Regions from separate parts of the Pseudoalteromonas sp. CO109Y genome, predicted to be linked through region 1. Evidence: predicted binding sites of a transcription regulator. Region 1 holds the regulator's gene; each other region holds the start of a gene.
What was found. Region 1 encodes sigma-54, which starts transcription at its own class of promoters, with help from an activator protein. Its sites were predicted from a motif close to GTTGGCACGNNNNTNGNNT; they were not measured.

Region 1 (6,821 bases):
AAATTTTTGCACTATGTTGTGGCTAGCTAGGTAATCTTTGACTGGTTGGTCAAGGCCTGTTAGTGGCTTTAAATCAGGTTCCCAGTGTGGGTTAGGTAAAAAGCGTGCGTCAAAAACGTAGTCCGCTTCTTTTGGAATACCATGCTTAAAGCCAAACGACATAAAGGTAATAATTAGCTTTTTATCTTTTTTACCTAAAATCTTTTCGCGAATTGATTCTGCTAACTGATGAACACTCAGATCCGTGGTATCAATCATAAAGTCAGCGCGAGTGATCAACACATCAAGCAGGATTTTTTCTTGTTTAATGGCCAGATCAAGCGGCAAAGAATCAATAGATAGTGGATGCAAGCGGCGTGTTTCTGAAAAGCGCTTGATCAGAGTTTGGTCATCACTGTCTAAATAGAATAGTGTTGGGTTTGCGAAACCTGGCAGGTACTCAAGAATATCATTAAATTCTTGCTGCTCTTTCGGTAAGTTACGTACGTCGATACTGACCGCTATTTTATCGTAGTTATCAGACACACTACGTACGAGCGAAGGCAGTAAATTAACCGGAATATTATCAACGCAATAATAGCCTAAGTCTTCAAGTACTCGTAAAGCGACCGATTTACCTGAGCCTGAGCGACCGCTGATAATTATTAATTCCATTTATGCCTCTGCTGATATGACCTGAAACAGTTGCTGATCGGTAGTAGCACTACGCAGCTGTTTACAAAACTCTTTATCTTTAAGTCTATCAGCAATTGTTGATAAGGTCTTTAGGTGAAGCTGACAGTCACCATCTGGTACGATGAGTGCCACAAAAATATCAACTGGACGATTATCAATTGCATCAAAATTAATAGGGGATTCACTCACTATCACAAATGCATGAGGCTCATCTGCGCCGCTCATTCGGCCATGTGGAATAGCAATACCTCGGCCAATGCCGGTGCTGCCTAGTTTTTCTCGGTTGAGTAAAGCATCTAGGATATCTTGTTGCGATAAATGAGGAAGCTGCTGGTGGGCCAGTTCGCTGATATATTCAAGAATTCTTTTTTTGCTATTAAAAAGGACCGCAGCTTTGCTGCAGTCCTGGTTAGTAAGTGAACTTAGTTTCATAATTTAATGTCGAGCTAATTTCTCTTTGTGTTTAATGACTTGGCGATCAAGTTTATCGATCAGTGAGTCAATGGCTGCGTACATATCTTGATGTTCTGTTGAAGCGAATAATTCGCCTCCGTTTACATGTAAAGTTGCTTCTGCTTTTTGGCTTAATTTTTCTACATCTAGAATGACATGAACATTATTAATATGGTCAAAATGCCTTTCTAGTTTTGCAAACTTGGTGTTTACATAGTCTCTTAATGAATCTGTGATTTCTACATGACGACCAGTTAAATTTAGTTGCATAAGCATTTTTCCTTCTATGTAAAACGTCTAAATCAGACTCTTACGCTGATTAGACGGAGGTATTGCTAGAGACTCACGATATTTTGCAATTGTACGTCTAGCTACTTTAATTCCTTGCTCAGCCAATATATCTGCAATTTTGCTATCACTCAATGGTTTAGCTGAGTTTTCTGCAGCGACTAACTTCTTGATTAAAGCGCGTATTGCTGTAGAAGAACACTCACCACCATTTTCGGTGCTGACATGGCTTGAGAAGAAATATTTCAACTCAAAAATACCCCGTGGGGTATGCATATATTTTTGCGTTGTTACCCGTGAAATCGTCGATTCATGCATTTCGACCATTTCAGCAACATCATTTAGCACCATCGGCTTCATTGCCTCAGGGCCATGCTCAAAGAAAGCTTGTTGTTGTTGAACGATACAGTTGGTCACTTTTAATAGCGTATCGTTACGGCTTTCTAAGCTCTTAATAAACCACTTTGCTTCTTGTAAGTGAGAGCGAATAAATTGGCTGTCGCTACTTGATTTAACAGAGCGAGACATCGCCGCATATTGGCTGTTCACTCTAATCTTTGGCATACAATCTGGGTTTAACTCGACTACCCAGCGGCCTTTCACTTTTTTCACTGATACATCAGGTATAACGTACTCAGATTCTTCGCGTACTATGCTATCCGCAGGCTTAGGATTTAAGCTGTGAATAAGCGTCATCACTTCTTTAAGCTCATTTTCTTTAAGCTTAGTCTTTTTCATCAAAGTTCGATAGTCGCGACTCGCTAATAATTCGATATGCTCAGATAAAACCATTTTAGTTTCAGCTAAATATGGCGTATCGGCATCGAATTGGCGTAGCTGAATGCACAGGCATTCTTGTAAACTGCGCGCGCCAATACCCACAGGATCAAATAACTGAATTCTTTTTAAGACCGCTTCGACTTCATCAAGTTCGATTTCTTCTTCATCGTTATTTTGATTAAAGCTTTCGACGATATCTTCACAGCTTACCGTTAAAATACCTGAGTCATCGATAGCTTCTACAATTGCCACAGCAATCGCTTCATCAGTAGGGCTAAATGGCGTGAGTTGCAATTGCCACATCAGGTATTCGTGAAGGGTTTCGGTTGATGCTCCCTGATAGATAGATTCATCTTCAGGCATTGGCCCTGACGATGTTGAAGGGGCGGCACTCATGTACTCATCCCAGGTAACATCCATTGCTAAGTCATCGCTTACGGTGTCTTTATTGAGAGCATCACTACTTTCTTGCTCGTACTCGCTAGGTGCTTCTTCGGCAGACGCGCTGACTTGTACATCGTCAGATTCAGCTTTTTGCTCATTCTTGCCGGTGCTTTCTTCGTTGTAATCCGCTTCTTCCACTTCAAGTAGAGGATTACTATCAAGCGCTTCTTGAATTTCTTGCTGGAGATCCAATGTACTGAGCTGCAACAAACGAATAGCTTGTTGCAGTTGTGGAGTCATTGTAAGTTGCTGGCCCATGCGCAGCTGTAATGATTGCCTCATGTATCCCTAACAATCCTTTTTAAGTTATCGATACCTGTATAAACACAGTTATCGATTTATTGTCATTGTTATAAGTCTAGCAGATGCTCTAGTCGCTGGCGTAATGGTTACAGCCTGAATTGCTCGCCTAGATATACATCGCGTACAGTTTGGTCTGCTAATACGTGCTCAGGTGTGCCTGATGCAATTAGCTCCCCATGAGAAACAATGTAGGCTTTTTCACAAACATCAAGGGTTTCTCGAACATTATGGTCAGTAATTAGTACACCGATACCACGATTTTTTAGGTGCTCAATAATTTTCTTTATATCTAACACTGAAATTGGATCAACACCAGCAAAAGGCTCATCTAAAAGGATAAATTTAGGATTAGCGGCTAATGCGCGAGCAATTTCTACACGGCGTCGCTCACCACCTGACAGCGCCATACCTTGGCTGTCACGAATGTGTTGAATACTAAACTCATCAAGTAAGCTATTGAGTGTTTCTTCGCGGGTGGTTTTATTTAGATCTTTACGAGTTTCTAAAATGGCCATCAAGTTTTGGTAAACCGTCAACTTTCGAAAAATTGACGATTCTTGTGGCAGATAGCCAATACCTAAACGCGCACGGCTATGCATTGGTAAAAGGGTGATATCGTTATCATCAATACTGATTTTACCTTTGTCGCTAGGTACTAGGCCTACAATCATATAGAAGGTCGTTGTTTTACCTGCGCCATTTGGACCAAGCAAGCCAACAATACTGCCAGCTTCAACTTCAAGACCGACATTTTTAACCACTTGGCGGCCTTTGTAGCTTTTAGCTAAAAGCTCTGCTTTTAATGTGCTCATGGTTGGCCTTTATTATCTTTTTTATTTTCAACAGGCACTAAAATAGTGTGTACACGATCTGTTGAATTTTCGTCTTTTTCAGCACTGATCAGCTGCTGTGCCATATCATAGGTAATGCTTTTTGCTGTTACTTTTTGACCTGCTTGAGTAACTTCAGCTTCACCATTTAAGGTTAAGAAGCGTTTTGCAACATCATAACGTACTTCTTCTGCGCTAGCGCTCATTACGGTGCCATCAGCTTGCTTTTCTTCGAAGTAAGCAGGCTTACCTGTGGCAATAATCAACTCTACTGTACCTTCGGTGTCACCGCCGTGTGCTTCAAGGCGTTCAGCGGTAATACGACGATTACCATGCACGATCTCTACGTTACCTTCAAATATGCCAACGCCATCTTTTAGTTTACCTACTTGGCGATCTGAGCTAATGCTAATTTGAGCGCCAGTTTGCTCGGCAGCTGCGCCCGAAAAGGCAATCAATAAGCTTGGGATCAGGAGTAATTTCTTCAGTTTATTGGTCATAGTATATGGTTCGTGTATGGTTAGTTAACTCAACAATTTCGGTTTTTAAATCGGCTTTTAAGCCTTTACCGGTAATCTTTAAATTCGGTCCTGTTAGTGTCACAGGTTGCTTAGAAAACATGGTCATTTTATCAATGTCGACATTAATGTTTTCTGCTTTTATATCTTCGATCATGCCGTTATGGGTTAAGTTTTTAGCAACTACATCCCCTTCAAAAATCAGCTGATCGTTTTCGTACAATGTGGCTTCTTTGGCTTTTACTTGCCAAACCTGCTGGTCGCCATAAATAGTAAAAATAGGTTGCTCAAAAAAGGTAAACCCTAATTGTTGATACAACTCCATTTTAGCAGCAGCCACTTTATGACTAATTTTGCCTTGCTCGTCATACGCTGTTTGCTTTAACGCCACTGCGGTGTAATCAGGTGTTGCGATGATCTCGTCTTCACTAGTTATTGTGTCTGTTGATTGGTTAAAGTACGGGTACCATAACCACACCATGCAACAAACAAAAACAATACTCAGTAAAATACGGGCTATATTCATGCGCTGGTTCCATCGCTAGTTAACGGCTTACCGTTTTCTAACATGAGTAAATCAGTTAATTCACGCACAGCTCCAAAGCCACCTGGTAATAATGTGGTGTAATGAGCCAGCTTTTTAATCAGTGGGTGTGCGTCGTTTACAGCAACAGCAAACCCTACTTTTTCCATTACTGGTAAGTCTGGACCATCATCACCAATATAGGCAATTTGTTCATCGGTCAGCCCCAGTTTATCTTTTAACTCTTGATAAGCAATCAGCTTATCTTCTTGTCCCTGATAAATGTGCTGAACTGTTAGGCTAGTCATTCGCTGCTGAACTATTTGTGAATGGCGGCCAGTAATCACTGCCACTTCAAAGCCACTATTAATGAGCGCTTTAATACCAAAGCCATCTTTAGTATTAAATGCTTTAAGCTCTTCGCCATCATTACCTATATAAATTCGGCCATCAGAAAAAACGCCATCTATATCACAGATTAGCAATTTTACTTTTTGTGCGCGCTGACTCACATCAGGGCTAAGAGGCTGGTATAGCTCGGCGAATGTCATTGCTTAAAGAACTCCTGCTTTTAATAGGTCTTGCATATTAAGGGCACCAATTGGCGTATTACTTTGATCTACCACAATTAAACCATTGATACGTTTACGTTCCATAATATTTAAAGCTTCAGCTGCAAGCATATCAGGGCGAGCAGTTGTACATGAACGGGTCATTACTTGGCTAATTGCCGTATTATGGATATCGATGCGCTGCTCTAAAATACGGCGTAAGTCACCATCAGTGAATAATCCGGCTAACTTTTCATCTGCACCAATCACCGCGGTCATACCAAGGCCCTTGGCTGACATTTCGATTAGTGCGTCTTTAATGCTTTGGGTTTCGCTAACGATTGGCGTGGCGTCGCCTGCGTGCATCACATCATCTAATGTAAGCAATAAACGTTTACCTAAGCTGCCACCCGGGTGCGAAAGCGCAAAATCATCGGCTGTGAAACCACGGGTTTCAAGTAACGCAACCGCCATTGCATCACCCATCACCAAGGTTGCTGTGGTACTTGCAGTTGGGGCAAGGCCTAACGGGCATGCCTCTTGGCTTACTTTAATGCACACATGTACATCAGACAGTTTTGCCATGGTTGAGTCTGGGTTGCCAGTGAGTGAAATCATCTTTGCGCCAATACGCTTAATAACGGGGATAATACTAAGTACTTCGCTGGTCTCACCTGAGTTCGAAATACACATTACCACATCATCACGGGTGATCATGCCTAAATCACCATGGCTTGCTTCGCCAGGGTGAACAAAAAATGCCGGTGTGCCAGTACTTGCAAGGGTCGCCGCAATTTTATTACCAACGTGGCCAGACTTGCCCATACCAATCACAATAATACGACCTGTACATTGGAACATTAATTGGCAAGCGTTATCGAAATCTTGATTTATATATTGCTCAATTTCTTGTAAAGCTTGTGCTTCAATTTCGAGTACGCGCTTACCCTGCGCGATAAAGCTAGGTTGTGTCATTAATTATCCTACTTGGCTGAAAATATAGCCCTGATATGCAATAAATGCGACTAACAAGAAGCCACCTTCTACTCTATTGATACGACGAGCACCTTTAAAGTTCAATGACATGGCAATCAATACAACGGTTGCTGCAATCATGATAAGTGCATCGCGGTTTGCCGCAGAAGGGTCAATAACTGATGGGTTGATAATACCCGCAAGTGGTAATACGGCGAGTAAATTGAAAATGTTTGAGCCAACGATATTCCCAAGCGCTAAATCGTCTTCGTTTTTTAATACCCCTGCAATACAGGCTGCCAGCTCTGGTAAGCTGGTACCAATAGCAATAATGGTTAAGCCTATTACAAGGTCTGATAGACCAAAATATTTCGCAATATCAACGGCTGATTCAACTAAAAAGTGTGAACTAATGGGTAATAAAATCATGCCGATGACTAACCAAAATACGGCTGATTTAGTGCTTACATCGTTCGGAACG
Region 2 (6,821 bases), on a different contig from region 1:
TAACAAAAATTCACCCAGGCGAAATCTTAAGCTTTGCAACAGCTGAAGATGGCTCTTTAGCTCAGCTACGTTATGTGATCTCAAAAACAGACACCTTATACGTTACATTAAATGACGAAGGTAACTACGACACTTCTATCGATAGCAAAGAAATCGAAACGCTAAGTAAGTCGGCTGGCGGTGAGATCTCTAATAGCTTTTGGACGTCAGGCATTGCAGCAGGTTTAAGCGAGCGTCAAATTATGAATTTTGCTGACATCTTCGGTTGGGATGTCGACTTTGCTAATGACATTCGTAAAGGTGACCAATTTGGTCTCATTTATGAAGCTCACTATGTTGATGGTGAGTACATTGGTGATGGTAAAATTATTGCCGCAGAATTTATTAACCAAGGTGAGCGTTATACCGCTATTCGCCATACTGATGGTAACTTCTACACGCCTGAAGGCCGTAGCATGAAAAAAGCCTTCTTACGTGCGCCTGTTAACTTTAAGTATATTAGTTCGAGCTTTAACCCTCGTCGCTTACACCCAGTGACTAAAACGGTAAAACCACATAACGGTATTGATTACGCAGCGCGTACCGGTACGCCAGTTGTATCATCGGGTAATGGTAAAGTGATTAAAGCAGGCTACAGTAAATACAATGGTAACTATGTATTTATTAGCCATGGCACACAGTATGTGACTAAGTACTTACACTTAGACAAAAAGATGGTTAGAACTGGTCAGAAAGTGAAGCAAGGCCAGAAGATTGGTACCGTTGGCGCAACAGGTCGTGTGACGGGCCCACACTTACACTATGAATTCTTAGTAAACGGTGTTCACCGTAACCCTAAAACGGTCAAACTACCTAAATCAGAGCCTCTACCGCGCGATGAGTTAGCTAAGTTTAAACCGATTGCTGATAACTTCTTAGCTCAATTACAGCGTAACCGTGAGTTACAATTAGCGTTAAATAAGTAGTTAGGTAAACATGTAAAAGCCGCTTCAACTTGAAGCGGCTTTTTTGTGCCTAGAATAAATCCGGCTAAAACTATTATAGACTTTACTAAAACGAGTACTGAAGGCACTGCGGGTTAATACAATTATTACCTTAAAAGAACATAGATAAGTTGAATAATTAGCGAAATCATCACCAGTGGCCAAATGTACTTTGCATACTTTGTCGCGCCATCAAGCCCCATTTTAGACTGATACTTTTCAAGTAGCGGTATTAGAATAACCAAAGCAACAAAAAGGCATAGTAAGATAATAAAGATATTCATGGTGGCTTCCTTACACAACTATCATTTAACTACAATTTCTTTAGGGTGACCCTAGTCTATAGGCAAAAAAAAGCGCAGTAAAATTACTGCGCCAGTCGGTTGGAAGTAAATCGACTTAATCGTGTTGTTAGCCAACAATCGCTAACAAAATACCTGCTGCAACGGCACTTCCTAATACCCCTGCTACGTTTGGTCCCATGGCATGCATTAACAAGAAGTTATGCGGGTTGCTCTCAAGGCCTACCTTATTAACCACACGTGCTGCCATTGGTACCGCTGACACACCGGCTGCGCCTACTAATGGGTTGATTGGCGATTTAGAGATCTTATTAAGACCTTTTGCCATAAACACCCCTGAAGCTGTACCGATTGCAAAGGCTAAAGCACCTAACACCAAAATACCGATTGTTTCTACGGTTAAGAACTTATCGGCTGCAAGCTTTGAGCCTACCGCTAAGCCTAAGAAAATGGTGGTAATGTTGATGATTTCGTTTTGTGCACTATTGCTTAAACGATCAACCACGCCCGATTCACGCATCAAGTTACCTAAGCAGAACATACCTACCAGCGGTGTTGCCGCAGGTAAAAACAAGATAGTTAAACTAAGCACCATTAATGGAAAAACAATTTTCTCTTTTTTCGATACTGTACGAAGTTGCGGCATTTGAATTTCGCGCTCTTCTTGCGTTGTTAGTGCGCGCATAATTGGCGGCTGAATAATTGGCACAAGTGCCATGTATGAATAAGCCGCTACTGCGATTGCACCAAGTAAATCAGGTGCCAACTTAGATGCTAAGAAAATAGCTGTTGGACCATCTGCCCCACCAATAATGGCGATGGCCGATGCATCCTGTAGCGAAAATTCAAAGCCAGGAATAAAGTTAAGTAGAATTGCACCAAATAAAGTAGCAAAAATACCAAACTGCGCAGCCGCGCCCAACAGCAACATACGCGGATTTGCTATCAGGGCACTAAAGTCTGTAAGCGCCCCAACGCCCATAAAGATCAAAAGTGGGAATACCCCAGAGTCAATCCCGATATGGTACACGTAATATAAAAGACCACCCGGCTCAGATAACCCAGCAACTGGGATATTAGTTAAAATAGCCCCAAAGCCGATAGGTAATAACAACAGTGGCTCAAAGTTACGGGAGATTGCTAAATAGAGTAACAAGCAACCAACCGCAATCATGATCAATGCCGGAAAAGTAAAGTTAGCAATACCCGTGGCATGCCAGAGGTTTAAAACACCATCCATCCTCTGTCTCCTATGCCAGTGCGATTAGCGCATCGCCAGTGGCAACAGAGTCGCCTTCTGCTACTAATACTTCAGCTATTGTGCCTGAGTGTGCAGCGCGAACTTCTGTTTCCATTTTCATCGCTTCCATAATGATAACCACATCACCTTCGTTTACTGTTTGGCCAGCTTTTACCTTCACTTTGAAAATATTGCCTGCTAACGGCGCGTTTAAGGTTTCGCTAACAGACGCTGAAGCTGACTGAGGAATTAACTCACTGTCTTTTAGGGTTACCTCTTTGAGCTCACCACCTTGCGCTACAACTACATCGTAAACTTTGCCATCAACTTTAACGCTGTATTGCTCTGCTTTTGCAGGGCTTGTAGAGGCTGGCTTAGTTTCTGACTTAGCGACTTCACCCGTTGGAATTGCTTCAAACGCATCAGGGTTGTTACGGTTTTTAATAAACTTAAGGCCGATTTGAGGGAATAATGCGTAAGTAAGCACATCATCAATCACGTCATCAGCAAGCTCTAAACCTTGCTCTTTAGCTTCACTTAATAACTCTGCTTCAAGCTTCTCAAGTTCAGGTTCAAGCTTATCAGCAGGACGGCACGTAATTGCTTCAGCGCCCTCTAGTACACGCTCTTGTAGCTCTTTATTCATTGGCGCCGGTGTTGCACCATACTCACCTTTAAGTACACCCGCAGTTTCTTTAGTGATGGTTTTATAACGCTCGCCAGTCAGTACATTGAGTACCGCTTGAGTACCTACAATTTGCGACGTTGGTGTAACTAAAGGAATGTAACCTAAGTCTTCACGTACACGCGGGATCTCAAGTAATACTTGATCAAGCTTATCAGCAGCACCTTGCTCTTTAAGCTGATTTTCCATGTTAGTTAACATACCGCCAGGTACTTGGGCTAATAAGATACGACCATCAACACCTTTAAGGCTGCCTTCAAATGCAGCGTATTTCTTACGTACATCACGGAAATAAGCGGCAATTTCTTCTAACTCATTTAAATTAAGGCCGGTGTCACGCTCAGTGCCTTCTACAATTGAAACAATAGTTTCTGTGGCACTATGACCGTAGGTCATACTCATTGACGAAATAGCCGTATCAAGCATATCGATACCCGCATCGATTGCTTTTTGGTAAGTTGCAGTACTTAAACCTGTCGTCGCGTGGCATTGCATTGCGATAGGAATAGATACAGTTTCTTTTAAGCCTTTGATCAACTGCTCGCAATCATATGGCTTTAATAAACCCGCCATATCTTTAATACAAATTGAATGACAGCCAAGATCTTCTAGTTGTTTTGCCAGCTCAAGCCACATATCAAGCGTATGGACTGGGCTTACTGTGTACGAAATAGTACCTTGGGCATGAGCACCTACTTTAACTGCGGCTTTAATGGCAGTTTCAAGGTTACGTACATCGTTCATCGCATCAAAAATACGGAATACATCAACACCGTTTTTGTGGGCACGCTCAACAAACTTTTCGACTACATCATCAGCATAATGACGGTAACCTAGAAGATTTTGTCCACGAAGTAGCATTTGTTGCTTAGTGTTTGGCATTGCCGCTTTTAGCTCGCGAATACGTTGCCAAGGATCTTCACCTAAATAACGGATACACGAGTCAAACGTCGCACCACCCCATGATTCAATTGACCAATAACCCGCATTATCGAGTTTTTCTGCCATGGGTAGCATGTCGTCTAAGCGCATACGCGTTGCCAAAAGAGACTGGTGTGCGTCACGCAATACTAATTCGGTTAATTTTAATTTAGCCATGTTTAAGCTGCCCCGTTATTTTTGTTTATTTCGAAATTGAGCAATTGCAGCGCTGATTGCTGCAATATGTGCCTGTGGCACACCCTGTTGAGGTTGAATTTTTGCTGTACGCGTAGGTTCTACAGTTGCAGGATCATCAAATCGACCCACTACCTTTGACATTAAAGTGACTGCTGAAATCAAAATAGTCAGAAAAACAAACACGCCTACCATGCCTGTCACCATCAAACTGGCCGCAGTGGTGAGTAATCCACCTATATCCATACGACTCCCCTCGCTTACTTAAAATAAAAAGTTATTTTTGTTAAATAATTATGCACCAATAATAACAAACAAAATTCATTTGTATAGCACCATTGTAAATTGGTAAAACCAATTAAATTTAAAATAACATGACGCACATATAATTAACACCCTACTATTAGCGCATTTAAAGCCCCGTTATAGATGATATAAATAGTCAATATAGCCAGACGTTATATGTTCAGCTATTAACCAACCGTAGTAAAAAGCCTAAAAACCACGCACAACAAGGCGTTAGAGCTATCCACTTAAAATAAAGTTAAATTGGTCTTACCAATAACCACAGCAATTCTCTTTTTCCTCATTCATCTCAATATGAAAAAATATCACTATGAATAAGTTACATGCTTACTCGTAAAAGTTACCAAATGATGAACCCTATAAAGAACGACAAAAACACACAACCCATTGAAATATATAAAATAAAACTTCTGGCACAGAACTCGCTTCAGTTACATCGAACTTAAGAAAATTTAAATAGCCAAGGAGACCACTATGTTACGCTGGACAATTACTTTTTTAGTTATCGCGTTAATCGCAGCAGTGTTAGGTTTTGGCGGTATCGCAGGAGCCGCTGCAGGCATCGCTAAGATTATCTTTTTTATATTTTTAGTATTACTAGTTATTTCGCTGGTATCAGGAGCACTTAGAGGCAGTGTCCCTAAGTAGTTAAAAGCAGATAACCACTTACTTTATTTTAAATTTACAAGGAATTTCATTATGAAAAATTCAACTTTAAAAGCCGCTACTATCGCCCTATTTTCAGGTTTATTCATCATGGGTTGTGAAGACAACTCTGCTGAAGACGCAGGTGAGCGTATTGATGAAGCAATTACTGATACACAAAATGCAGTTGAAGATGCATGTGAAGAAGTAAAAGAAGGTGTTAACGCAGAAGAAACTAACTGCTAATAACACACCTTACTTAAGAAAAGCGGCCAAGTGCCGCTTTTTTGTGTATGTAAGTTAGCGAGTTAGCGAGTTAGCGAGTTAGCGAGTTAGCGACTCTAGGCTGCCTGCAGCTTGTGTCAAGCAGCTTGCTAACTTTACTCTTTCCCCTAGAAACCCGCTAACTTGTTGGGTGTCGCTCCGCTCTACCCTACATCATGTAGGTCGCCATTTATGGCGACACATAACCGCTAACATTGACGGGCTAAAGCCCGACCTACAGCCGCATTAATTCAGAGAACCGCGCGAAATAAATTTCACGCCTACGAGGGATAAACCCGCAGCTACCTTAGGCTCGCAACTTTACTTTTTCCCCCTAGAAACTCATTAATTTGTTGGGTGTCGCTCCGCTCTACCCTACATCATGTAGGTCGTCATTTATGGCGACACATAACCGCTAACATTGACGGGCTAAAGCCCGACCTACGACTTACACGTAGATTTAAGAAACATCGCGCAAAATAAATTTCACGCCTACGTGAGCCTCAAACTCGATAACTTTACTCTTTCCCCTAGAAACTCGCTAACTTGTTGGGTTTCGCTCCGCTCTACCCAACCTACGAGCTCTTTTGTTTTAATCTGATAGCTGACGGCTGAAAGCTGATAGCTTCTTTATCTAGAAACTCGCTAACTTTAAGCTTTCATTTACAACCCGTTGTGAGGGGCTCGTTTGTCGTTACACTCGCTATATGCCACTGGCCGTCAATAAAACTCACCTTAGCTACATCGCTAACGGCAAAATCACCGGGGACATTTAAACGCGTTAAGTTGCTCGCTAACTGCTGCTGGCAATATGGGCCGGTATCGCCATGCATTACAAGTACAGGCTTATTGGTGTGCTTTGCGAAGTCGCTGATAGCATCACGGTACACTCTAAATGCATCACAATTAGAACGTTGTGACTCGCTGCAAGCGGGTTTACTGGTCGGGTGGTAAATATCAGCCTGAAAACCAAATACATAGGCCTTAGCATCTTGCTGAACAAGTGCTTGTTTCAACCAAGTTAAGTTGTACTTATCACGTTTGTCGGCGGCATCTAGTGCCGCGTTTTTATCACTTTTTAAAATTTGTGAGCGACCATTAAAAGTGCCCGGTATATGCAAAGTGCGAAACTCAATGCCATCAAACTGCCAGCGAGCATTTTCTAGCATTTCAGCTTGGGTTGCATAACCCTGAAGTTGTTGTGTTTTTTTTGTATAAGCATCGTCAAACATCAAGCCTTTAACAAAGCTTAGCCGTTCAAGCTCATCAAAACGCACCGA
Region 3 (6,821 bases), on a different contig from region 1:
GTCGCACCATCTTGTTCCAGTGCTTTTACTTCAAAGTTACTAGCATATTGAGTAGGTACTTTATTCGCTGTTGCCGCTTCATCACGCCAGTTCATCGTTACATCATCAGGGAAACTAGCACCATTAGATAGTAAGTCAGATAAACCTGTCGCAGCGCCTGCGCCATTTGGTAAAGTTAATGGGTTAAATGATGCATCAGTATTAGCAACACCATCCGTGTTAAGTGGTAAACCACTTGAATCAAATTGGAATGTAGTTAGTGGTGTATAAGGCGTTGTTGTTTGCTCTACACCACTTGCATCAAATGGTTTTTCATCCAGTGTGGCGTATACTTGCCACTCATTGTCATTACCTGTCACAGCTGCATCAGTTTTAACGAAGAAGAACTGTAAAATATGTGGCTCACCTAATGAATCATACACAGTTGTTGATGTTGAACTATTATATGTAGCACTTGATTCAGGATCAAACGGTGTCACTGTTGGCGCAGAGGCACGTGAATCAAGGTTAAATGATGAATAAACATTCGTGGTTGCACGCGGTGAACCTGATGCATCAGGAATTTGTAACGCTGAAGATGTACTTAAGCTAACAGAAGTGGTATCACCGGTTGCTTCATCAACAGGGAAACCTTGTAAGTAGTTACCGCTTGCATCAACAATGAAGTTATCCTGGTTTAGTTTAAACGCACCTGCACGAGTATATGTGAAGTCTTGCGCGCCTAGGTCATTCGCCATTGCGAAATAACCTTCACCAGTGATCGCTAAGTCAAGAGAGTTATTTGTGAAAGATAACGAGCCTTGGTGGAATTGCTGTGCCACCATTGTCGTTCTTACACCGTCACCATTTTTTGTTTTACCAGAACTAAATACTGATGATGCGTATACATCAGCGAACTCTGCACGAGACTCTTTAAAGCCCGTAGTATTAACGTTAGCAATATTATTTGCTGTAACGTCTAAATCTTTTTGCGCGGCTGCTAAGCCTGTTAATGCTATATTGAAGCTCATAACTCACCTCTAACCTATCTCTTAGCCTAAGCTAACCCAAACCTTTTTTTACTTATGCGATTTCAGCTATATCAGTTAGCCTAACCGCACCCTCTTTTGTATTTACGATAATGCCGCTTGCGCCATTAATATTGACACTTTCAATATTCTTAAAGGTCGCCATTGGCATACTGCTGTAGTCTCCATTTACAAAGCCTTCAGCACTGATGTCATATTCACCTTCAGGTAGCACATTGCCATCATTGTCTTTACCATCCCATTCAAAACGAAGTGCACCCGCTGACTGAGAACCTAATTCAATGGTACGCACTAACTGGCCTGATGAATCCGTTATTCTTAGCGTTAAAGATTCAACAGCGGTTTCTGCAACCACCGACCCTTTAGCTAGATTTTCGCCATCAAAATCAATGGTGTCAGACTCAAGTAACGCTTGCTTACCAACGAGCGTTGAAGCCTGTAACGCAGAGTTAGATGTCATTGATGCAGTCAGTGATTCAAACTTCTCATTTAAGTTTGAAATACCCTCAGCCATAGTGAAATTCGTCATCTGCGCAATCATTTGATCGTTGTCAGCAGGCTTGCTTGGGTCTTGAAACGACAACTGTTGTGTTAAAAGTGAGAAGAAGTCTTCTTGCGTTAAAGTATCATCTTTCTCTTCTGTTTTATTTTGATTGTCTTGCCAACGTAAATTATCTAAATACGTTGATGACGCACTGCTGATGTCGTTACTCATAACTTATCCTCGGTTACCGCTGCCCAAGCAACAGTGTTTTACTTAACATTTGCTTAGCTGCATCAGCAACTTGCACATTTGTTTGGTAAGAGCGAGAGGCTGAAATCATATTTGCCATTTCTTCTACAACATTAACGTTAGGTTTGTAGATATAACCATTTTCATCCGCACTTGGGTGGTTCGGGTTATATTCAATTTGTAGAGGTTTATCACTCTCTACAATGCCTAACACTTTAACGCCAACAGAAGAGCCCTGAGGATTGCTTTGTGATGCTGACGCTTTAGTCAACTCTGCAGCAAAAACAGGGTGGCGCGCTCGATATGTCTGATCTTGGCTAGAACTAATCGTATTCGCATTCGAGATATTACTGGCAGTAGTATTTAAGCGAACATTTTGCGCGCTCATACCGGTTGCTGAAATATCAAAAACATTATACAAACTCATGATTAAGCTCCTTGACTACCGAGGGCTTTTTTAAGGCCTTTAATTTTACTACTCATAAATTGCAGGCTTGCCTGATACTCTAATGAGTTCTGTACATACAAGTTTCGTTCCACTTGTATATCGACTGAGTTACCATCACCTGTATCTGCTTGATTTGGCGTACGAAACATTTCTGCGCTGCCAACAAAACGACTGCCCCCGGCAATATGTTTAGCATCGGTTCTTACCATGCTATTGCCGCCTTGTTGGTTGCTTTTTGCCGCTTTTAATGCCGAGGCAAAATCGATATCTTTCGCTTTATAGCCCGGCGTATCAGCATTAGCGATATTTGTCGCTAATAACTCAGCGCGTTGTGAACGGATCAACATCGCATGAGGATGAACACCAAATGCTTTATCAAAACTGATAGCCATAACCATCTCCAAAAAATTGACTCTGTAGTGGTTAATGCAAAAGCTAAGCCAAAAATTCAGGAGCAATTTAATTTATATAAGAGACTGAAAAATAGGTAAATTTAGCAACCTAAGGGCTAGGTTGCTAAGGAGAGTTTACTTTTTCTGATAGATGATACCCGGGTTACAACGAACCATATCAAAGCTATCACTTAAGCCCGCCATTGATTCTGACGCACCTAAAAACAGGTAACCTTTCGGGTTTAAAGCTTGAGCAAATTGCGAAATGATTTTAGCTTTTACTTCTGGTGAAAAGTAAATCAACACATTACGGCAAAATATGATGTCAAACTTGCCCATTAGGGCATATGAATCGAGTAAGTTTAAATGTCTAAAGCTGACCATTTTACGTATAGGGTCAACTACCTGAGCCATTCCATTACCGCTGTCCTTGAAGAACTTTTGACGACGCTCCATCGACAAGCCACGAGCAAGGGCTAGTGAGTCATACTCAGCATTCTTGCACATATCAAGCATGGTATTAGAGATATCAGTGCCAATAATTTGCGCACCCATCTTTAATACGCCTGGATTTTTAGATTGGAACTCGGCAACAGACATGGCAATTGAGTACGGCTCTTGTCCTGATGAACTTGCCGCTGACCATATTTTTAGTGGCCTACGCACATCTTTAAGCTCAGGAAATAGTTTTGTTTTCAATAACTCAAACGGATATTGATCACGAAACCAAAGCGTTTCATTGGTTGTCATCGCATCAACGACAGCGGCACGAAGCTGCCTCTCATGAGGGCTTAGTGTTTTACTTACCAACTGTGATAAAGACTCAACATTAAAACGCGCCATAAGCGGCGCAAGGCGGCTTTTAACTAAATAAAGTTTATTATCGCCAAGCACAATGCCACATTGTTGCTCTAAAAAAGAGCGGAATTGATCGTATTCGCTTTGTTGTAAATGCTTATTTTCCAAAGTAATACCACCTATAAATAATTAATCACAATGAACCCACTTCTTCACAGCTGTCGCTAATTCATCTGGGTTAAATTTTGCAATAAAATCATCAGCACCCACTTTTTCGATCATTGCTTGGTTAAACACCCCACTTAAAGAGGTATGCAAGATCACATGCAAAGGTGATAATTTTGGATCAGCCTTAATTTCAGCGGTTAAGGTATAACCGTCCATTTCTGGCATTTCTACATCAGATATTAATAGACCAACACGTTCAGTAATATCATTTTGACAATCGAGCTGAGCAATCTCTCTTAAACGTAAAAGCGCTTCTTTTCCGTTTTTAGCTAGTTCAGTTTGTACACCTAGAGGTTCAAGCGCACGCTTAACTTGGTTTCGAGCTACTGCAGAGTCATCAGCAATAAAGACAATACGCTCACCTAAGTCACGCTGAATCTCACCTTCACCAACTACTTCAGCACTCACTTCAGTGTTAACTGGGCAAATTTCGTTTAATATCTTTTCTACATCGAGAATTTCAACTAATTCGTTTTCAATCTCAGTGACCGCAGTTAGGTAAGAATAACGTCCGGCTCCCGAAGGCGGCGGCATTATTTTTTCCCAGTTCATATTCACGATTCGTTCAACGCCACCAACTAAAAACCCTTGCACTGAACGGTTGTACTCAGCAATGATGATAAAACTGTCTTTGATATTTTCAATTGCAGGGCCACCTACAGCCATCGATAAATCAATAACAGAGATAGTTTGACCACGGATATGCGCAACACCGCGAATGTACGCATTTGATTTGGGCATGTTAGTAAGTGGTGGACATTGCAGAACCTCTCTTACTTTAAACACGTTTATACCAAAGCGTTGTCGCCCTCTGAGTTTGAATAATAGTAATTCAAGGCGGTTTTGCCCAACCAACTGAGTACGCTGGTTAACTGAGTCTAAAATGCCTGCCATTTCAATCTCCTAAAGATAAACAATCAGAGCTGGAACAATAATTGCCTTCTTTGTGTTAAAGCTACATAAGGTTACAAAGCGTCTGTTTTTTGACGCAAAATATTTATACCTTGTTTTCAACCATAAGCATAGTCGAAACAATATGAGTTTGTTAAAAAAAAGCCGAAGATACAGTGTTTTTTATTTTCTTACTAGCCTGTTGTTTACAACACAACTACAGGCAGAAGTTTATAATACCGAGCAACTTCAACAAATCGCCATCGATTTTGTTAGCGAGCAGCTCCCTGATCTGGACACCACACCTCAAATTAGTGCTTTACCATTAGATAGTCGCATTCCTGAGAGGTTATGTGAGTCACCAATTAACAAAGAGTTACCAACTGAGCCTCCTTTTAATCGGCAGGTAACTGTACAACTTAAGTGCCAAGATTTAAATAGTTGGACTCAATACGTTCACGTGCGCATTATTGAGCTCGAACCTGTGGTTGTTGTTACCACTAATTTAGCCCGTGGAGAGGTCATTCGCCCTGAACATTTACGCCTCGAAATGAAACCTAAACAATTTGTTAGAACACAATATGTTCAAGATGAGGCTATACTTATTGGCAGTCGCAGTAAGCGCAATTTACGTGACGGCACACCTATTGTTATGAGCCAGGTTTGTATGGTTTGTAAAGGCGATAATGTAACTATCTATGCTTCATTACGCGGCTTAAGAATTAAAACCACCGGAATTGCTCTAGAAGATGGCACGTTAGACGAATTAGTACGTGTAAAAAACAAAAAATCAGGTAAAGTATTAAATGCACGTGTGGATGGGGTCGAGTCTGTACAAGTAAATATTTAATTTTTTATATTTATGCTAAAGTATCCGCTGTGCCCGCCGATATAAAGGCATATGTTGGGTAATGTATAGGTCAAAATTATGGTAAGCAATGTCAATAATGGTCAACAACAGCCTTCTGTGTTGACAAATACCAAGCAAAAAAAGCTTGATTTACAAAAAGATAATGCTAATGCAGCCGCTGCAAAATCGGCCGCACCAAAAGCAAGTGCAGATTCTGTTAGCTTAACTCCTCAAGCTAAACAGCTAAAATCTTTGCAAGAAAAAGCAGAGCAATCATCTGGCTTTGATAGCAATAAAGTGGCTGAGCTGAAAAAAGCAATCAGTGAGGGTAAATACCAAATTGATGCTGAAAAGCTAGCAAAGAACATCGCTGCATTCGAGTTTGATGTCTATGGCTGATCATAATCATTTAATAGCTAGCAAATTAACACAACAAGTTTCGTGCTTGGAGTCTATTGCTGCGCTGTTAGATGATGAGTTGACAGCCATTGCTGCAAAGCGTGGTGACGGATTAAAGAGTATTGCCCAACAAAAAATCTCTTTGCTCCAACAAATTCAAACCATTGATAAAGAAGTGCAAAAGCTTGTTGCGCACAACGAATCGCAAGATGACGAAGTAAATGCACTCATTAAGCAAGTAAATACTCTCCTAGCAAGCTGCAAGAAGAAAAATGATGTAAACGCTCACGCGGCTCATCAAGCACAGTTGAGTGTTAAGCAACTTAAAGATATTTTAATCGGTGCACCATCATCGATGACCTACGACCAAGGCGGCAGCGTGATTCAAGGCGATAAGAAAATCGTTCACAACTTGAAAGCCTAAATACTATTTCATTAAAAAAGCGCGATAACTAAGTTATCGCGCTTTTTTAATGCTTGCAGAATTTGCTGGACTTATACGGCAAGCAATAGGCTGCAGCTAGACTTATACCAATCCGCTTAATTAAGTAGTCTATTTTGAGGCAATAAAACCTCGTTGATAACAAGGCAAAAATTTCGTTATTTAGTTGTTCTAAATGAGAAATTTTTAACGCAGTTAGCGACAGGTTTTATCCCTCAAAATGATTAAGTATTATTGCGGGTTGGTATTAGTTGCACCTAATAATATGTTACTTTTTTCACTTGGCGCGGTTTTACTTCGCCGATGTATAAATCGTGCACTCGCTTCATATCGAGCTGTAATTCAGTTGCGTAGGTATCCCCTACTGCATAGGTTTTAATAACCTGTGCACCTTTGATCACACCTTGTACTTGGCTTTGTAATTGATCATTATGAGCAATGCTGTTTTGCACTGTAGTGCCTGCGGAAATTCTTTGCCCGTAAACTTGCTCAGCGAGCTCGCGGTAAGCTTCAAGCTTTGAGGCTTTAATCGCAAGTAGAGTACGCTGCGATTCATTGCTACCTGGTTGAGCACTAATTGGCGCATAACCCACGGCTTTTAACACTGGGTAG

Region 2: EXT43_RS06050 (DUF1328 family protein) is a predicted target of sigma-54. The motif match lies at 5,042-5,060, and genes of this name have one in related genera.
Region 3: flgB (flagellar basal body rod protein FlgB) is a predicted target of sigma-54. The motif match lies at 2,636-2,654, and genes of this name have one in related genera.

The regions. Positions count from the first base shown of each region.
Region 1 is NZ_SGPD01000006.1:16,090-22,910, forward strand. It holds gene rapZ (RNase adapter RapZ) at 1-654, opposite strand, end outside; gene ptsN (PTS IIA-like nitrogen regulatory protein PtsN) at 655-1,107, opposite strand; gene hpf (ribosome hibernation promoting factor) at 1,111-1,398, opposite strand; gene EXT43_RS01030 (RNA polymerase factor sigma-54) at 1,426-2,922, opposite strand; gene lptB (LPS export ABC transporter ATP-binding protein) at 3,030-3,755, opposite strand; gene lptA (lipopolysaccharide transport periplasmic protein LptA) at 3,752-4,273, opposite strand; gene lptC (LPS export ABC transporter periplasmic protein LptC) at 4,263-4,817, opposite strand; gene kdsC (3-deoxy-manno-octulosonate-8-phosphatase KdsC) at 4,814-5,365, opposite strand; gene EXT43_RS01055 (KpsF/GutQ family sugar-phosphate isomerase) at 5,369-6,340, opposite strand; gene EXT43_RS01060 (calcium/sodium antiporter) at 6,344-6,821, opposite strand, start outside.
Region 2 is NZ_SGPD01000016.1:43,081-49,901, reverse strand. It holds gene EXT43_RS06070 (peptidoglycan DD-metalloendopeptidase family protein) at 1-965, shown strand, start outside; gene EXT43_RS20665 (hypothetical protein) at 1,091-1,267, opposite strand; gene EXT43_RS06065 (sodium ion-translocating decarboxylase subunit beta) at 1,395-2,525, opposite strand; gene oadA (sodium-extruding oxaloacetate decarboxylase subunit alpha) at 2,536-4,308, opposite strand; gene EXT43_RS06055 (OadG family transporter subunit) at 4,324-4,572, opposite strand; gene EXT43_RS06050 (DUF1328 family protein) at 5,107-5,280, shown strand; gene EXT43_RS06045 (hypothetical protein) at 5,332-5,523, shown strand; gene EXT43_RS06040 (hypothetical protein) at 6,201-6,821, opposite strand, start outside.
Region 3 is NZ_SGPD01000017.1:100,253-107,073, reverse strand. It holds gene flgE (flagellar hook protein FlgE) at 1-1,010, opposite strand, end outside; gene EXT43_RS06665 (flagellar hook assembly protein FlgD) at 1,063-1,743, opposite strand; gene flgC (flagellar basal body rod protein FlgC) at 1,757-2,188, opposite strand; gene flgB (flagellar basal body rod protein FlgB) at 2,191-2,601, opposite strand; gene EXT43_RS06650 (protein-glutamate O-methyltransferase CheR) at 2,737-3,567, opposite strand; gene EXT43_RS06645 (chemotaxis protein) at 3,589-4,521, opposite strand; gene flgA (flagellar basal body P-ring formation chaperone FlgA) at 4,664-5,368, shown strand; gene flgM (flagellar biosynthesis anti-sigma factor FlgM) at 5,447-5,767, shown strand; gene EXT43_RS06630 (flagellar protein FlgN) at 5,760-6,191, shown strand; gene EXT43_RS06625 (LPP20 family lipoprotein) at 6,467-6,821, opposite strand, start outside.